3 regions of the Alsobacter sp. genome follow, and region 1 is predicted to be linked to each of the others. Evidence: predicted binding sites of a transcription regulator. Region 1 holds the regulator's gene; each other region holds the start of a gene.
The links. Region 1 encodes LexA, which represses DNA repair genes until DNA is damaged. Its sites were predicted from a motif close to TGTTCNNNNTGTGTTCNG; they were not measured.

Region 1 (4,601 bases):
CGAACGCACGGGGCGCTTCGTGCGCCAGGCCGGGCTGGACTTCGCCTCCGGGCAGGAACTGCTGCCGGCGGGCACGCGCCTGACGCCGCGGACGGTGGCGCTGGCTGCCGCCATGGACCATCCCACCATTCAGGCACGTCGCCGCCCTCGCGTGGCCATCCTCGCCACGGGCGACGAGCTCGTCCGCCCCGGGGAGACGGCGCGACCCGACCAGATCGTCGCCTCCAACACCTATGCCGTCGCCGGCATGACCGCCGCGGCCGGGGGGGTGGCGACCGACCTCGGGATCGCGGGCGACACGTTCGAGGCGCTCGAGGACGGCATAACCCGGGCCGAGGCTGCAGGCGCCGACGTGCTCGTCACCCTCGGCGGCGCGTCCGTGGGCGACCACGACCTCGTCCAGTCCGCGCTCACCAGTCGCGGCATGACGCTCGGCTTCTGGCGGATCGCGATGCGGCCGGGCAAGCCGCTGATCTTCGGCCGACTGGGTCGGATGGTGATCCTCGGGCTCCCGGGAAACCCCGTCTCATCCATCGTCTGTGCCCGGCTCTTTCTCGTCCCCCTGCTGCGCGCTCTCGTCGGCGATTCCGAAGCCGGCGGGGATCCGTCGGAGCCGGCCAGGCTCGGCGAGGCGGTTCCCGCCAACGACATGCGGCAGGACTACGTCCGTGCGCGGACGGAGCGCGCGCCCGACGGGACGACGATCGTGTTCCCGTTTCCGCTGCAGGACTCCTCGATGCTCAGCGTCTTGGGCGCAGCCGACGCCCTCCTCGTTCGTGCCCCGCACGCGACTGCCGCCAAGGCAGGCGACGCCTGCAGGATCGTGCGCCTTTAGCGCTCGTCCGGGGCCGCGATCCCATGTGGAACATTGGGCCTCGCCATGCGAACAGGTGATCGATTTGCCGAACACAGGGGGAACGTGTATGGTTTGTTCGTGATTTGTTTGAGTCGCGCAACGCGCGATCGCTCCGCAGGTGGCACCGGCATGTTGACGCGCAAGCAGCACGAACTCCTTCGCTTCATTCACGACCGACTGCGCGAGGACGGCGTTCCGCCCTCCTTCGACGAGATGAAGGAGGCGCTGGACCTGCGCTCGAAATCCGGCATTCACCGGCTGATCATGGCGCTGGAGGAGCGCGGCTTCATCCGCCGCCTGCCCAACAGGGCCCGCGCCATAGAGGTGGTGCGCATGCCCGAGCAGGCGGTGCCGGCCGGCGCCCCGCGAGGCCGCTTCAGCCCGAACGTCATCGAGGGAACGCTGGGCAAGCTGCGGCCGCGCCCGGTCTCGGGCGGCAGTGACGACGCAAACCCGAACGTGGCGATACCCGTCATGGGGCGCATCGCGGCAGGCACGCCCATCTCGGCCCTGCAGGTCCGCAGCCACACGATCAGCCTGCCGCCGGACATGATCGGATCCGGCGAGCATTTCGCACTCGAGGTCCGCGGCGACTCGATGGTCGATGCCGGCATCCATGACGGCGACACTGTCGTCATCCGCCGGCAGGACAGCGCCGACACCGGGGACATCGTCGTCGCACTGATCGACGACGAGGAGGCCACCCTGAAGAGGCTGCGCAAGCGGGGCTCATCGATCGCGCTGGAAGCCGCCAATCCGGCCTACGAGACGCGCGTGCTCGGCCCCGACCGGGTGCGCATCCAGGGCCGGCTGGTCAGCCTGCTGCGCCGCTACTGAGCCTCTTCCTCGCCGTCCGGAGAGGTGGTGCGCGGCATCCGCGGTGGCGGTCTCGCCTGCGGAACCGCACCGGGTGGCGGGGCACGCAGCCATGGGCGCTCCACACCGGGTGGTCGAGCCTGTGTCTCGGCGATGACGCTCACTGTAGTCCCGGCTGCTTCGGCAAAGCCCTGCCCCGGCAACGACATCGGCGGACCTGTTGAGAGTTTGACTCCGGCAATCCCTTCGCTGCCGAGTGCCATGGAGACGGCTCCCGTGCGGGCCAGCGAGGCTCGGTCGATGAGAAGCGCGGGGGTGCACCATGGCGGCGCCCGAAGAGGCGTGACGAGGATCGTGGCGCGCCGGCAATCCTCCTCGAAGGCGGCGGGGGCCGTCGCGAGCACGATGGCGCCTCCGCCGAGTAGCCGTCCGACGCAGCCGATGGGGTCGCAGGACGTGCCCTTCACGAGCGACGGGTCGTCTGGCGAGCGCCCGTCGGCATCGGCGGCGAGCCACTGCGTGACGGCGAAGTCGCCCGCCCCCCGGCCGAGAATTGCGAGCCGTCCATCCTCGGTGCGGAACGCCAGGGCTCTCGCGTCCTGCGGGACCACAAGGTCCATGCGCGGCGCCGAGGCGGCCAGCGCGACGCCTGCGACTGCGGCGGGAACGGCGGACAGGCGCAGCCATCCACGCCAGAGCGTGGCGAGAACCACGGCCGCGGAGAGCCCGAGCAGGGCACCATGTCCGAAGGCCGGAGAGTGGCGGACCGCGCCCGGCAGGCCCGCGACCCAGGCCGAGAGCGACAGCATCCCCTGGACACCAAGCCCCATGACCCGCCAGACCGGCGTGTCGAGCCCGAACGGCATGGCGACCATCCCGAGCATTGCCATCGGCATCACCACGATGCTGACGAGCGGCAGCGTCAGGATGTTGCCGACGATGCCCAGCAATGTCCCGCGCTGGAAGTGATAGAGCGCGAAGGGGGCCGTCGCGGCCTCGGCAACGAGGGTCGAGAGCACGGCGAGCACAACGTGCCGCCGGGCGGACCCGAGAAGGCGTGCGACCGGCCCCGGGGGCGGCGCATCGCGCGGACTGGGCTGTTGCTGGCGCAGCGGCGTGAAGGCTCCCGCTTCCGGGTCGCTGCCCGGAGCAGCCCTCTCGAACAGGGCGATCAGAGCAGCGACGGCCGCAAACGACATCTGGAAGCTCGGGCCGAGCAGGCTCTCCGGCTCCAGGGCGAGCACCACCATCGCCGCGAACGCGAGGTTGCGCATCGAGAGCGCCGGCCTGTCCACGAGTATGGCACCCATCAACACGAGGCTCATCACCAGCGAGCGCTGCGTGGCGATCTCCGCGCCGGCGAAGGTGTTGTAGACGAGGGCCGCCCCCATCCCCGCCAGCGCGGCGATCTTGCGCAGGGGCCAGCGCAGCGCCAGTTCGGCCGAAAGGGCCAGCGTGGCTCTGACAAGCCAGAACACCATCCCGGCCGCGAGCACCATGTGAAGCCCGGAGATCGAGACCACATGGTAGATGCCGGCGCCGCGCAGGGCGTCGTTCGTCTCTTCGGGAATCAGCCCGCGCTTGCCGGTGACCAGCGCAGCGCCGACGGCGCCCGACGGCCCCTCGACAGCGCCGACGATACGGGCGGTGAGGTCGTTTCGGGCACGGTCGACCAGAGCCCGAAGGGAAAGTCCCCACCCCGCAGCAGCGGGAGCCTGCGCGACGGCTACGGGCCCGAGGACCGAGCCGACGGCGCCGATGCCGGAGAAGAAGGCCTCGCGCGCGAAATCGTAGCCGCCGGGCCGAGAGGGCTCGGGCGGCGGCATGAGCCGGGCCCTCACGGCGACGAAAGCGCCGGCTTTCACTTCCGGGCGCCCCTGGGCGACGAGCCGGACCTTGCCGGGGAGCGCGCCGGGCGCCATCCCCTCGATTTGCGAGACGTGCAGCAGCAGCCTGACGGACGCCGCCTGCACCTCGACGCTTTCCACGTAGCCGGACACCTGCGCGATACGCACGCGGTCGAGCACAGGCGCGGCGACCGAGGCCGTGCGCAGGCTCGCGGCCGAGAAGCCGGCGGCCAGGAACGCAAGGCCGAGCGCGACGGCAAAGGGCGCTCCGGCGCGGCGGCGCAGAAGGATGGCTGCCGAGGAGAATACGGCCAAGGCGAGCGGCCCCGCAGCGAGCCACGGCTCCCGGTCGGCCGCGAAGTAGAGGAGGATGCCGGCGGCCATCACGACAGGCAGGAACAGGAAGGCCCGCCCGGCGTCGAGCTCTCCCCGCAGGGAGCGCCCAATGGTGGCATGCGCCGTTTGCGCCCACCTCGCGGCAGCGTCCCACGCCGCCCAGCCGGCATAGCCTGCCTCGGCTTCCGCCGTCGTGCCGCGACCGTGACCGAACGCCATACGCGGCCCCCGCTCCCGGAGCCAAGCGCCCCTTAACGGCGCCGTCCATTGATGCTACACGACGCCCTCCCCGGCGCCACCGCCGCCCGGTTGAAACGCTTTCCCGCCCTGCACGCCCTATTTCCGGAACCGAGCGCGCGATGTCCCGTCCCGTCGTCACCCGTTTTGCCCCCTCCCCCACTGGCTTCCTGCACATAGGCGGCGGGCGGACGGCCCTGTTCAACTGGCTCTACGCCAGGCGCTTCGGCGGCACGATGCTGCTGCGCATCGAGGACACGGATCGCGAGCGTTCCACCGATGCTGCCATCGACGCGATCCTGGACGGCCTCTCCTGGCTCGGCATCACTTGGGACGGCGACGTCGTCTACCAGTTCTCCCGGGCCGCCCGGCACCGCGAGGTGGCGGAGGGCCTCCTGGCCAGGGGGCTGGCCTACCACTGCTACGCCTCGCAGCAGGAGCTCGAGGAAATGCGCGAGAAGGCGCGGGCAGAGGGCCGGCCCATGCGCTATGACGGCCGCTGGCGCGAC
Region 2 (4,601 bases), on a different contig from region 1:
GACGTTCTCGAGGATCCGCTCGGCCAGAAGGCCGGCATTCTGGCGGATCTGGCCCTCGATGCGCGCCGCCACGTCGGGGTTCTGCCGCAGGAACTGCTTGGCGTTCTCGCGGCCCTGCCCCAGGCGCTGGCTGTCATAGGAGAACCAGGCGCCGGACTTCTCGACGATGCCGGCCTTGACGCCGAGATCGACGAGCTCGCCGGCCTTGGACACACCCTCGCCGTACATGATGTCGAACTCGACCTGCTTGAAGGGCGGGGCGACCTTGTTCTTCACCACCTTCACGCGCGTCGTGTTGCCGACGACCTCCTCGCGGTCCTTGATGGAGCCGACGCGGCGGATATCGAGGCGGACGGAGGCGTAGAACTTCAGCGCGTTGCCGCCCGTGGTCGTCTCGGGCGAGCCGTACATCACCCCGATCTTCATGCGGATCTGGTTGATGAAGATAACCATCGTGTTCGAGCGCGAGATCGAGGCCGTGAGCTTGCGAAGCGCCTGACTCATCAGCCGCGCCTGCAGGCCAGGCTGCACCTCGCCCATCTCGCCCTCGATCTCGGCGCGCGGCACGAGCGCCGCCACGGAGTCGATCACCAGCACGTCGATGGCGCCGGAGCGCACCAGCGTGTCGCAGATCTCGAGTGCCTGCTCGCCCGTGTCGGGCTGCGAGATCAGCAGATCCTCGAGGTTGACGCCGAGCTTGCGGGCATAGACCGGGTCCAGCGCATGCTCGGCATCGATGAAGCCGCACACGCCGCCCTTCTTCTGCGCCTCGGCCACGGTGTGGAGCGCCAGGGTCGTCTTGCCCGACGATTCGGGGCCGTAGATCTCGACCACGCGGCCGCGCGGCAGGCCACCCACGCCGAGCGCGATGTCGAGCCCCAGCGAGCCGGTCGAGACAGTCTCGATCTCGACCGCTTTCTCGTTCTTGCCGAGCCGCATGATGGAGCCCTTGCCGAAGGCGCGCTCGATCTGGGAGAGCGCGGCATCGAGGGCTTTGGCCTTGTCCATGGATTGACCTTCAACGAGTCGAAGAGACGGCTGAGACATGGTGAGGGATCCTTTTGGCACGAGCCCGGGGCGATCTCAATGGCGAGGGTGACGCGATGATGGTCACGGTTCGTTCTAACTCGCAAGTTCTTTTTTTGTTCTCAAACGGCACGTCCAACCCGTTGTAAAACAACCGCTTGGCGGGAAAGCGCAGTGCTGTTCAACGGGAAGATGCAGGGACAGCACGACAAAACCTGTCACCCCGCTCGGAGGGCGACGCATTGTGTTACCGGAATCGCTGCAATGGGCCGCGACGCGCGGCTCTTGCGCGTCCTTGCAATGCCCTCAGGAAAGGCCGTCCTGGAGACCCGCAGTCCGGCGGCCGTCCATGCGCGCCACGCCTCGCCTCAGACGAAGTGGGCCTTCACCGCCTCGATCAGCTGCTTCAGGCTGAAGGGCTTCGGCAGGAAGCCGAACTCCTCCCCTTCGGGCAGGTTCTTGCGGAAGGCTTCCTCCGCATAGCCGGAGACGAACACGATCTTGGCGGTGATCCCGCGCTGGCGCAGTTCCTTCAGCAGCGTCGGGCCGTCCATCTCGGGCATGACGACGTCGGAGACGATGAGGTCGATCGAGCCCTCGTGCGCCGCGACCACCTCCAGCGCATCGACGCCGGACGCAGCTTCGAGCACGGTGTAGCCGCGCTGGCTGAGCGCCCGTGCGCCGAAGGCGCGCACCGCCTCCTCGTCCTCGACGAGCAGGACCGTCCCCTGCCCCGTCAGGTCGGCGCCGGTCTGCTGCACCGGCGGCTGCCCGGCCTGCTCCTTTTTGGCGGCCTGCGCGGCCTCGGCGGCGGTATCAGCCTCCTCTCCCGCAAAGCGCGGCAGGTAGATGCGGAAGGTCGTGCCCGCGCCCACCTTGCTGTCGCAGAAGATGAAGCCGCCCGACTGCTTGACGAAGCCGTACACCATGGAGAGGCCGAGGCCCGTGCCCTTGCCGACCTCCTTGGTCGTGAAGAAGGGCTGGAAGATCTTGTCGATGATCTCCTGCGGAATGCCGGTGCCGCTGTCCTCGATCTCGATCAGCACGTGGTCGGCGGCCGGCATCGGTGGATTGCCGACGCCCTCCGCGTCGGCGGCCGGCACGTTGCGGGTGCGGATGGCGAGCTTGCCGCCCTCGGGCATCGCGTCACGCGCGTTGACGGCGAGGTTCACCACCACCTGCTCGAACTGGGTGAGGTCCGCCTTCACCGGCCACAGGTCGCGGCCGTGGCGCACGTCGAGCGCGATGCGTTCGCCCAGCAGGCGCTTCAGCAGCATGGAGAGGTCGGAGAGCACCTCGCCGAAATGCATCACCTGCGGCCGCAGGGTCTGGCGGCGCGAGAAGGCCAGCAACTGCCGCACGAGCCCGGCGGCCCGGTTGGCATTCTGCTTGATCTGCATGATGTCCTGGAAGGACGGGTCGGTCGGCCGGTGGTTCACCAGCAGCAGATCCGCATATCCCAGAATGCCTTGCAGCACGTTGTTGAAGTCGTGCGCCACGCCGCCGGCGAGTTCGCCGACAGCCTGCATCTTCTGCGCTTGGGCGAACTGCGCCTCTAGCGCCTTCTGCTCGGTCGTATCGAGCGCGTAGATGATGGCGACCTCGCCCTCGTCGCCGTCGCGTTCGGAGGAGGTGACGAAGAAGCGGGCGGAGCGGTTGCCCTCGCCGTCCAGCGCGATCTCGATCGGCGGAATGTCGCCGCGCCCCTCGGCCGCGGCCTCGACGGCCGTCAGCAGCGCCGGCCGCTCGCGCTCGGCGGCCACCGCCAGGATGGAGCGGGGCTCCGATGCGTCCTGTCCCTTGAAGTAGGCGCCGAACAGCCGCGCGAACGGCCCGTTGGTGCGCGCCAGCCGGCCCTCGCGGGTGATCGTGGCGATGGCGAGCGGGGTGTTGTTGAAGAAGCGCGCGAACCGCACCTCGGCCGCGCGCTGCCCTTCGGCGACGTCCTCGCCGGCCGAACGGTTCAGCACCAGCGTGCGAGAGGGGCCCGGCGAGCCGTCATAGCCGAAGGCGACGCGGTGGAAGACCCGCACCGGGAGCGACTGGCCGCCGCGCTTGCGCAGGTCGAGGTCGTGGATCTCGGTGCGGACCTCCCCCGCCCCGCCCGCGACCGAGCCGAGCAGCGCCGCGCCGTCGCCGGGCACGATGTCGGTGATCTTGAGCCCGCCGGATCCGAACTGCGCGAGGTCATAGTCCAGCCAGCCGGCCAGCGTCGCGTTGACGTAGACGACCTCGCCCGTCGAATCGACGGAGAGAAATCCTGCCGGCGCGTGGTCGAGATAATCGATCGCGTGCTGCAGCTCCTGGAAGATGTTCTCCTGGCGCTCGCGCTCGCGCGTCACGTCCGCGACGCTCCAGAGGCTGGCGCGCCGGCGTCCGGGACGGTCGACCGGCCGTACCTTCACGCGGTACCAGGCCGCGCCTTCGAAGGCGCCGAGCGGGGGCGACAGCCGCATCTCCTCCACCGCACCGCGGCCGTCGCGGGCAGCCTGCGCCAGGCGGTAGATCGCCTCCGACACGTCGGGCGTGCCCGTGAAGAGCCGCTCGACGACACGCACCTCGGCCAGCGAATGGGCACCGGAGAGACGCAGATAGGACGGATTGGCGTAGGCCACGCGGCCGTCGACCTCGACCACCACCATGCCCTCCGACGAGGTGTCGGAGATCAGCTTGGTGAGGTCGTTGGGCTGCGTCTTGCCCGAAAATTCGATGATGCCGACCGCTCCGGCGAACAGCGCGAACACGCCGACCACGGATAAAAGCGCGAGCAGCCCCATGATGAGGGGCTGCGCCTTCTCGCTCGCGATGAGCGACAGGGCCAGCGCCGCGCCGACGAGCACCCCGGCCAGGGCGAGCACGAGCGCGATGCTGCCGGAGCGATGCGCCCTCTCCGGACGCACTCCGGCGACGGCGTCGCTGCCGGCGCCCACCGCCTCGTTGCCCGCGTGTTTCGGCATATCCCACCCGTCCGCAGCCGTCACGACGCCCTCCTGCGGAAACGCATGACGTAGCCGATCACCTCGGCAACGGCCTTGTAGTGCTCGACCGGGATTTCCTGATCGAGATCGACCGCCTTGTAAAGCGCCCGGGCCAGCGGCGGATTCTCGACGACAGGCACGGAATTCTCCTCCGCCACGTCGCGGATGCGCAACGCAATCGCATCGAGGCCCTTCGCCACGCACAGGGGCGCGGCCATGCCGGCTTCGTAGCGCAACGCCACGGCGTAGTGGGTCGGGTTCATCACGACGACGGTGGCCTGAGGCACCTTGCTCATCATCCTCTGCTTCGATGCCCGCGCCCGCAGCTGGCGGAGCTTGGCCTTGATCTCGGGGTTACCCTCGGTTTCCTTGTATTCCTGTTTCAGCTCCTGCTTGGTCATGCGCTGGCGGTTGAACCAGGAGAAACGCTGGTAAAGGAAGTCGGCACCGGCGATGAAGGCGTAGATGGCGAGCACGCCGCCCATCAGCTTCAGCGCCTCGTCTCGGGTGGCCGGAAGCAGGGCAAGGACATCCATTCCGGCGAGGGATTCGAGGCGGTCGCGGTCGGGCCACAGCACCATCCACATGACGAAGCCG
Region 3 (4,601 bases), on a different contig from region 1:
AACCAGGTCGGCATGGGCCTGCGGCGCCACCTTGCGGTAGTCAGGGATCTGGCAGACGTCCCACAGCCGCTCGACCGTCGCCGCTGTCGACGCGTAGCCGCGCAGCTCGTCGTCATGCGCGGCGATCTCCAGAGCCACCACGTCCGCAGCCGGAATGGCCCGCGTCAGCCCATGCTCCGACGGGTAGCGCTCCAGCGAGGCCACGAGGCGTGCGAGCGTCGAGAAATCCAGATCGGCGTTGCGCCACTGCAGCATCGTCAGCGGATCGAAGGAGTGGTTCTCGACGGCGTTGACGAGCTCCGGCTCGAAAGGCGGGCAACGGCCCGTGGTCCCGAACGTGCCGTCGCGCAGGTGACGCCCGGCCCGGCCGGCGATCTGCCCCACCTCGGCCGGGTTCAGGCGCCGGTGCATGGCTCCGTCGAACTTCCTGTCGGCGGCAAAGGCGACGTGGTCGAGGTCGAGGTTCAGCCCCATGCCGATGGCGTCGGTGGCCACGAGGAAGTCGACGTCGCCGTTCTGGAACATCGCGACCTGGGCGTTGCGGGTGCGCGGCGACAGCGCTCCCAGCACCACGGCAGCGCCGCCGCGCTGGCGGCGGATCAGCTCGGCGATGGCATAGACCTCGTCGGCAGAGAACGCGACCACGGCGCTGCGCGGCGGCAGGCGGGTCATCTTCTTCTCGCCGGCGAAGCTGAGCGTGGACAGGCGCGGGCGGGAGACGACGTTGACGCCGGGGATCAGCGCCTCGACAAGCGGCTTCACCGTGGCCGCCCCGATCAGCAGCGTTTCGGCGCGGCCCCGCATGTTCAGCAGGCGGTCGGTGAAGACGTGGCCCCTGTCGCGGTCGGCGCCGAGCTGCACCTCGTCGATGGCGACGAAGGGCACGTCCAAGTCACGCGGCATCGCCTCGACCGTGGCGATCCAGAACCGTGCATTGGCCGGCTTGATCTTCTCCTCGCCGGTGACGAGGGCGACGGCATCCACACCCACGCGGTCGACGACACGCTGGTAGACCTCGCGCGCCAGCAGGCGCAGCGGCAGCCCGATCAGGCCGGCTCCGTGGCCGATCATGCGCTCGATGGCGAGGTGGGTCTTGCCGGTGTTGGTCGGGCCGAGCACGGCCGTGACGCCACGGGCGCGAACGGAAGGCGGAAGCGAGCGGGGAAGCATTATCGACCGACTATATAGGGGCCGGGGTGGCCGGCTGCGAGCGGGAAAGCGCGAAAGAGAACTCTTTTTCCTGCCGAGTCAGGGAACGTTGAGGGAACGAATCACGGTCGAATCGGTGACTCCTCCAGAGTCTTCATTCGTTCCGCATCAAGATCAGCGGCAACATTGCGGCGGGAACAACGCACAAAGATCTTTTTCGTGTTGGTCGCTCGACGCCCTGCAAGCTCCGCTCGATTGGCCCCTCGCTGCCGTCTTGTCGGGAACTTGGTTAACCAATCGCATGCGCTGGCGCGAAGATTCTCGGGCTCTGTCAGTTCCCCGACGCCGGCGTGCCCGTGACATCCGAGGCGGTCGTCTTGGTCACCGTAAAGCGGTTCGCCTCGATCACCGTCGTTCCGATCATCGTCCGCACCGAGATGCGCATCGGGACCAGGACCCGGGCACCCTCGACGGGAGCCAGCCAGGCCTCCATGTCACGGTTTTCCGCCATGAACTGGGTCGACTTGCGACCGGTTCGGTGGCCGGAAATCGGGATGTACCTCGCGGAACACACCACCACGGGTCCCGAATAGCCCTTCACCTCGACCGTCTTGGTCTCGCTGTAGCTCAGCGTGACGTCGAAGCGGCCGGCCCCGTCGAACACCGGGATCGTGCGGTTGCACGAGGTCGGATCCAGCAGCTTGGCGCCGGCGGGCACGGGCATCAGGAGCGCGCTGACGGGGTCGACGACCCCCTTCTTGTGCTCGGTCAGAACCGGCACGCGGTCAGCCTTCGGATCGAGAGGCGGCGTGATCTCGATGTCGCCGACCGCCCCCGCATTCAGGGCCATTCGTACCGTGTAGGTGTTGCTCGATCCGCCCGAGATCAGCGCGTAGCTGGACGGCTCGATCTTGCCCTTGTCCATGACCCCGGTGGACGTGCCCGCGCCCTTGCCGCTGGTCAGCATCCCCGCCAGGCCGGTCAGCTTGGCACGCACGTCGACCTTGTAGGCCTCGCGGTCGAAGTTGCCGTTCAGCGTCGCCGTTCCGATCGGCAGGCCCGCCAGGCTCAGGGCGTACTGGACGCCGACCGTATCGGCATGCGCCGGGACGATGGCAGCGGCGGACGCAGCAAAGGCGAGCCAAATAAACGGGCGAGCGGCACGAAGGCGGCGCGGGGGGCGGACAGTCGGATGGCGCATCGGTCGGTTCGTTCCAAGGGACGCCCCGGCGCTTCGACCGGGAGGGCATCATCCGAGCGTCGCAACGGAAGGAGTCGCTTTCGTGGCGCGCCATCTTGACTGATTCGGGGGCATCATGGCGACTGCCCGCGCGTGGCGCGAGCCACATGGTCGGGCGGCGGGGCGAAAACCGGCCGGGTACGCGCGCCGCGCGACTTGACGTTGCGCCGTCCAGTCCACTATAGCACCGCCCAACGAATGCATGCGTGCTCCCGTCGGCGGCCTCGGCCGCCTTCGCTCTTTCAGCGGGGCGGGCACCGCGAGACGGCGAAGGATCTGAGAACATGGCACGTCGGTGTGAATTGACGGGCAAGGGCGTGCAGACCGGGCATCTGGTCAGCCACTCGAACCGCAAGACGAAGCGGCGCTTTCTGCCGAACCTGTGCCACGTGACCTTGCAGTCGGACGCGCTGCAGCGCTCGTTCCGTCTGCGCGTCACCGCGCATGCGCTTCGCTCGGTCGAGCACCGCGGCGGCCTCGACGCCTTCCTCGTGAAGGCCTCTACCGATGACCTGTCGCAGGGCGCCCGCGACCTGAAGCGCGAGATCGAGAAGAAGATCGCCACCGCCCAGTAAGGCGGACGGCCGGGACATTCGGGACCCCGCTCCGCCCGGAGCGGGGTTTCTTCGTTTTGCGCGGACGGGAGCGCCGAGATGAACGAGACCCTGCACCGCCTCGCACTTCCCGTCATCGCCATGACGCTCGTCGTCGTGGCCTCCAACGTGCTGGTGCAGTACCCGTTCACTCCGCTCGGGCTCGGCGACTACCTCACCTGGGGCGCTTTCACGTACCCGGTGTCCTTCCTCGTCACCGACCTGACCAACCGCCGCTACGGCGCGCCTACCGCGCGCAAGCTCGTTGCGGCTGGCTTCGTGGTCGCGGTGATGCTGTCCTTCGCCCTTGCCACGCCGCGCATCGCGGTCGCGTCCGGTACCGCCTTCCTCGTCGGCCAGCTGCTCGACATCGGCGTCTTCAATCGCCTGCGGCGGCAGGCGTGGTGGCACGCGCCGCTGGTGGGCAGCCTGTTCGGCTCGGCGGTGGACACGGCCCTCTTCTTCTCCATCGCCTTTGCCGGCGATCCCGACATGTCGGGCACCGTGCACTTCGCGGGCGTCCAGGCCATGCCGCTCTGGGTGAGCCTCGCTCTGTGCGATTTCGCCGTGAAGGTCGTGCTCGCGCTCCTGGCGCTGGTCCCCTACGGCGCACTCCTCTCGGTCGTGATCCCGGCGGAGCGGGAGCGTGCCGCGGCTCCGCGCTGAGGCCAGAGTCAACCGTCCAGCCGGAACTGCAGCAGAACCGTTTTCTGCAGCACCGAGAAATTGTCGTCCGATATCAGGCTGAGAACCGGCGCGCCGTCCCGGCCACGGTGGACGGCGAGCCCTTCCATGTTGTCGATGCGCGTCGCCATCGGCAGCATGACGATCTCCGGCCCGTCCAGCAGCGCATCCGGCACGATGTCTGCCAGCCTGATCCGCCGGATCCGCGCCGAGACGCCGTCGAGCAGGCGGAAGCGGCGTTCGAGCACCAGCATGTCGCCGGACGGCAGAAAGGCGAGGTCGGTGATATCGAAGCCGTCGCGGCGGCTCATCCGGAAGCCGCCGGGCCGTGCCGGATGCAGGAAAAAGCCTTCCGTCGGCGACAGGTCGCCCGGCTCGGATTGCTCGGCGATGCCGATGACGGTGCCAGCGAAACGGCCGGCCGGCAGGATGCCGATCGCCTCCAGCCCCATGTTGGCCGGCAGGTTTCGAGTGGCGGGAGGACTGGGAACCGGCACGCCGGGAGCCCGGAAATCCGGCTGCGCCGCATCCCTGCCGAGCGCGAAGCGGAGCAGTTCGGGGCGCCGCTCCAGCGAGACGTAGGCGACGCCCCCGGAGATCGCGAGCCCCTCGCAGTCGCCACGCCGGCCTACGCCGAAGGACTGGCTGCCCGGGGCATAGACACCCGCCAGCACCGCCCGATCCAGCCCCTTGAGACGCGTTCCGTCGTAGAGAATGCGCGCCGAGAACCACGTGCCGGTGTCGCCGATGGCGATCAGGTCGCTCCCGTCCGGCGAAACCCACAGGCCGGAGAAACCGCCGAACTGCGCGTCCGGACAGGTGAGGACGAGACCGCCAAGGAAATCCAGCGTCCCGAAACGCGTCCGGCCGGAGATGAACGGCAGCAGGTCGTCGAACGCATTTGCCGTGACGGTGACCTGCCGCGGACCGGACGT

Region 2: recA (recombinase RecA) is a predicted target of LexA. The motif match lies at 1,133-1,150, and genes of this name have one in related genera.
Region 3: AC5JCN_RS26205 (helicase-related protein) is a predicted target of LexA. The motif match lies at 1,252-1,269, and genes of this name have one in related genera.

Annotation. Positions count from the first base shown of each region.
Region 1 is NZ_JCACDK010000005.1:46,005-50,605, reverse strand. It holds gene AC5JCN_RS05480 (molybdopterin molybdotransferase MoeA) at 1-835, shown strand, start outside; gene lexA (transcriptional repressor LexA) at 986-1,693, shown strand; gene AC5JCN_RS05470 (ComEC/Rec2 family competence protein) at 1,687-4,074, opposite strand; gene gltX (glutamate--tRNA ligase) at 4,215-4,601, shown strand, end outside.
Region 2 is NZ_JCACDK010000001.1:868,740-873,340, reverse strand. It holds gene recA (recombinase RecA) at 1-1,047, opposite strand, end outside; gene cckA (cell cycle histidine kinase CckA) at 1,395-3,983, opposite strand; gene flhB (flagellar biosynthesis protein FlhB) at 4,004-4,601, opposite strand, start outside.
Region 3 is NZ_JCACDK010000021.1:142,105-146,705, reverse strand. It holds gene AC5JCN_RS26205 (helicase-related protein) at 1-1,170, opposite strand, end outside; gene AC5JCN_RS26200 (DUF3108 domain-containing protein) at 1,481-2,350, opposite strand; gene rpmB (50S ribosomal protein L28) at 2,674-2,964, shown strand; gene AC5JCN_RS26190 (queuosine precursor transporter) at 3,043-3,648, shown strand; gene AC5JCN_RS26185 (esterase-like activity of phytase family protein) at 3,657-4,601, opposite strand, start outside.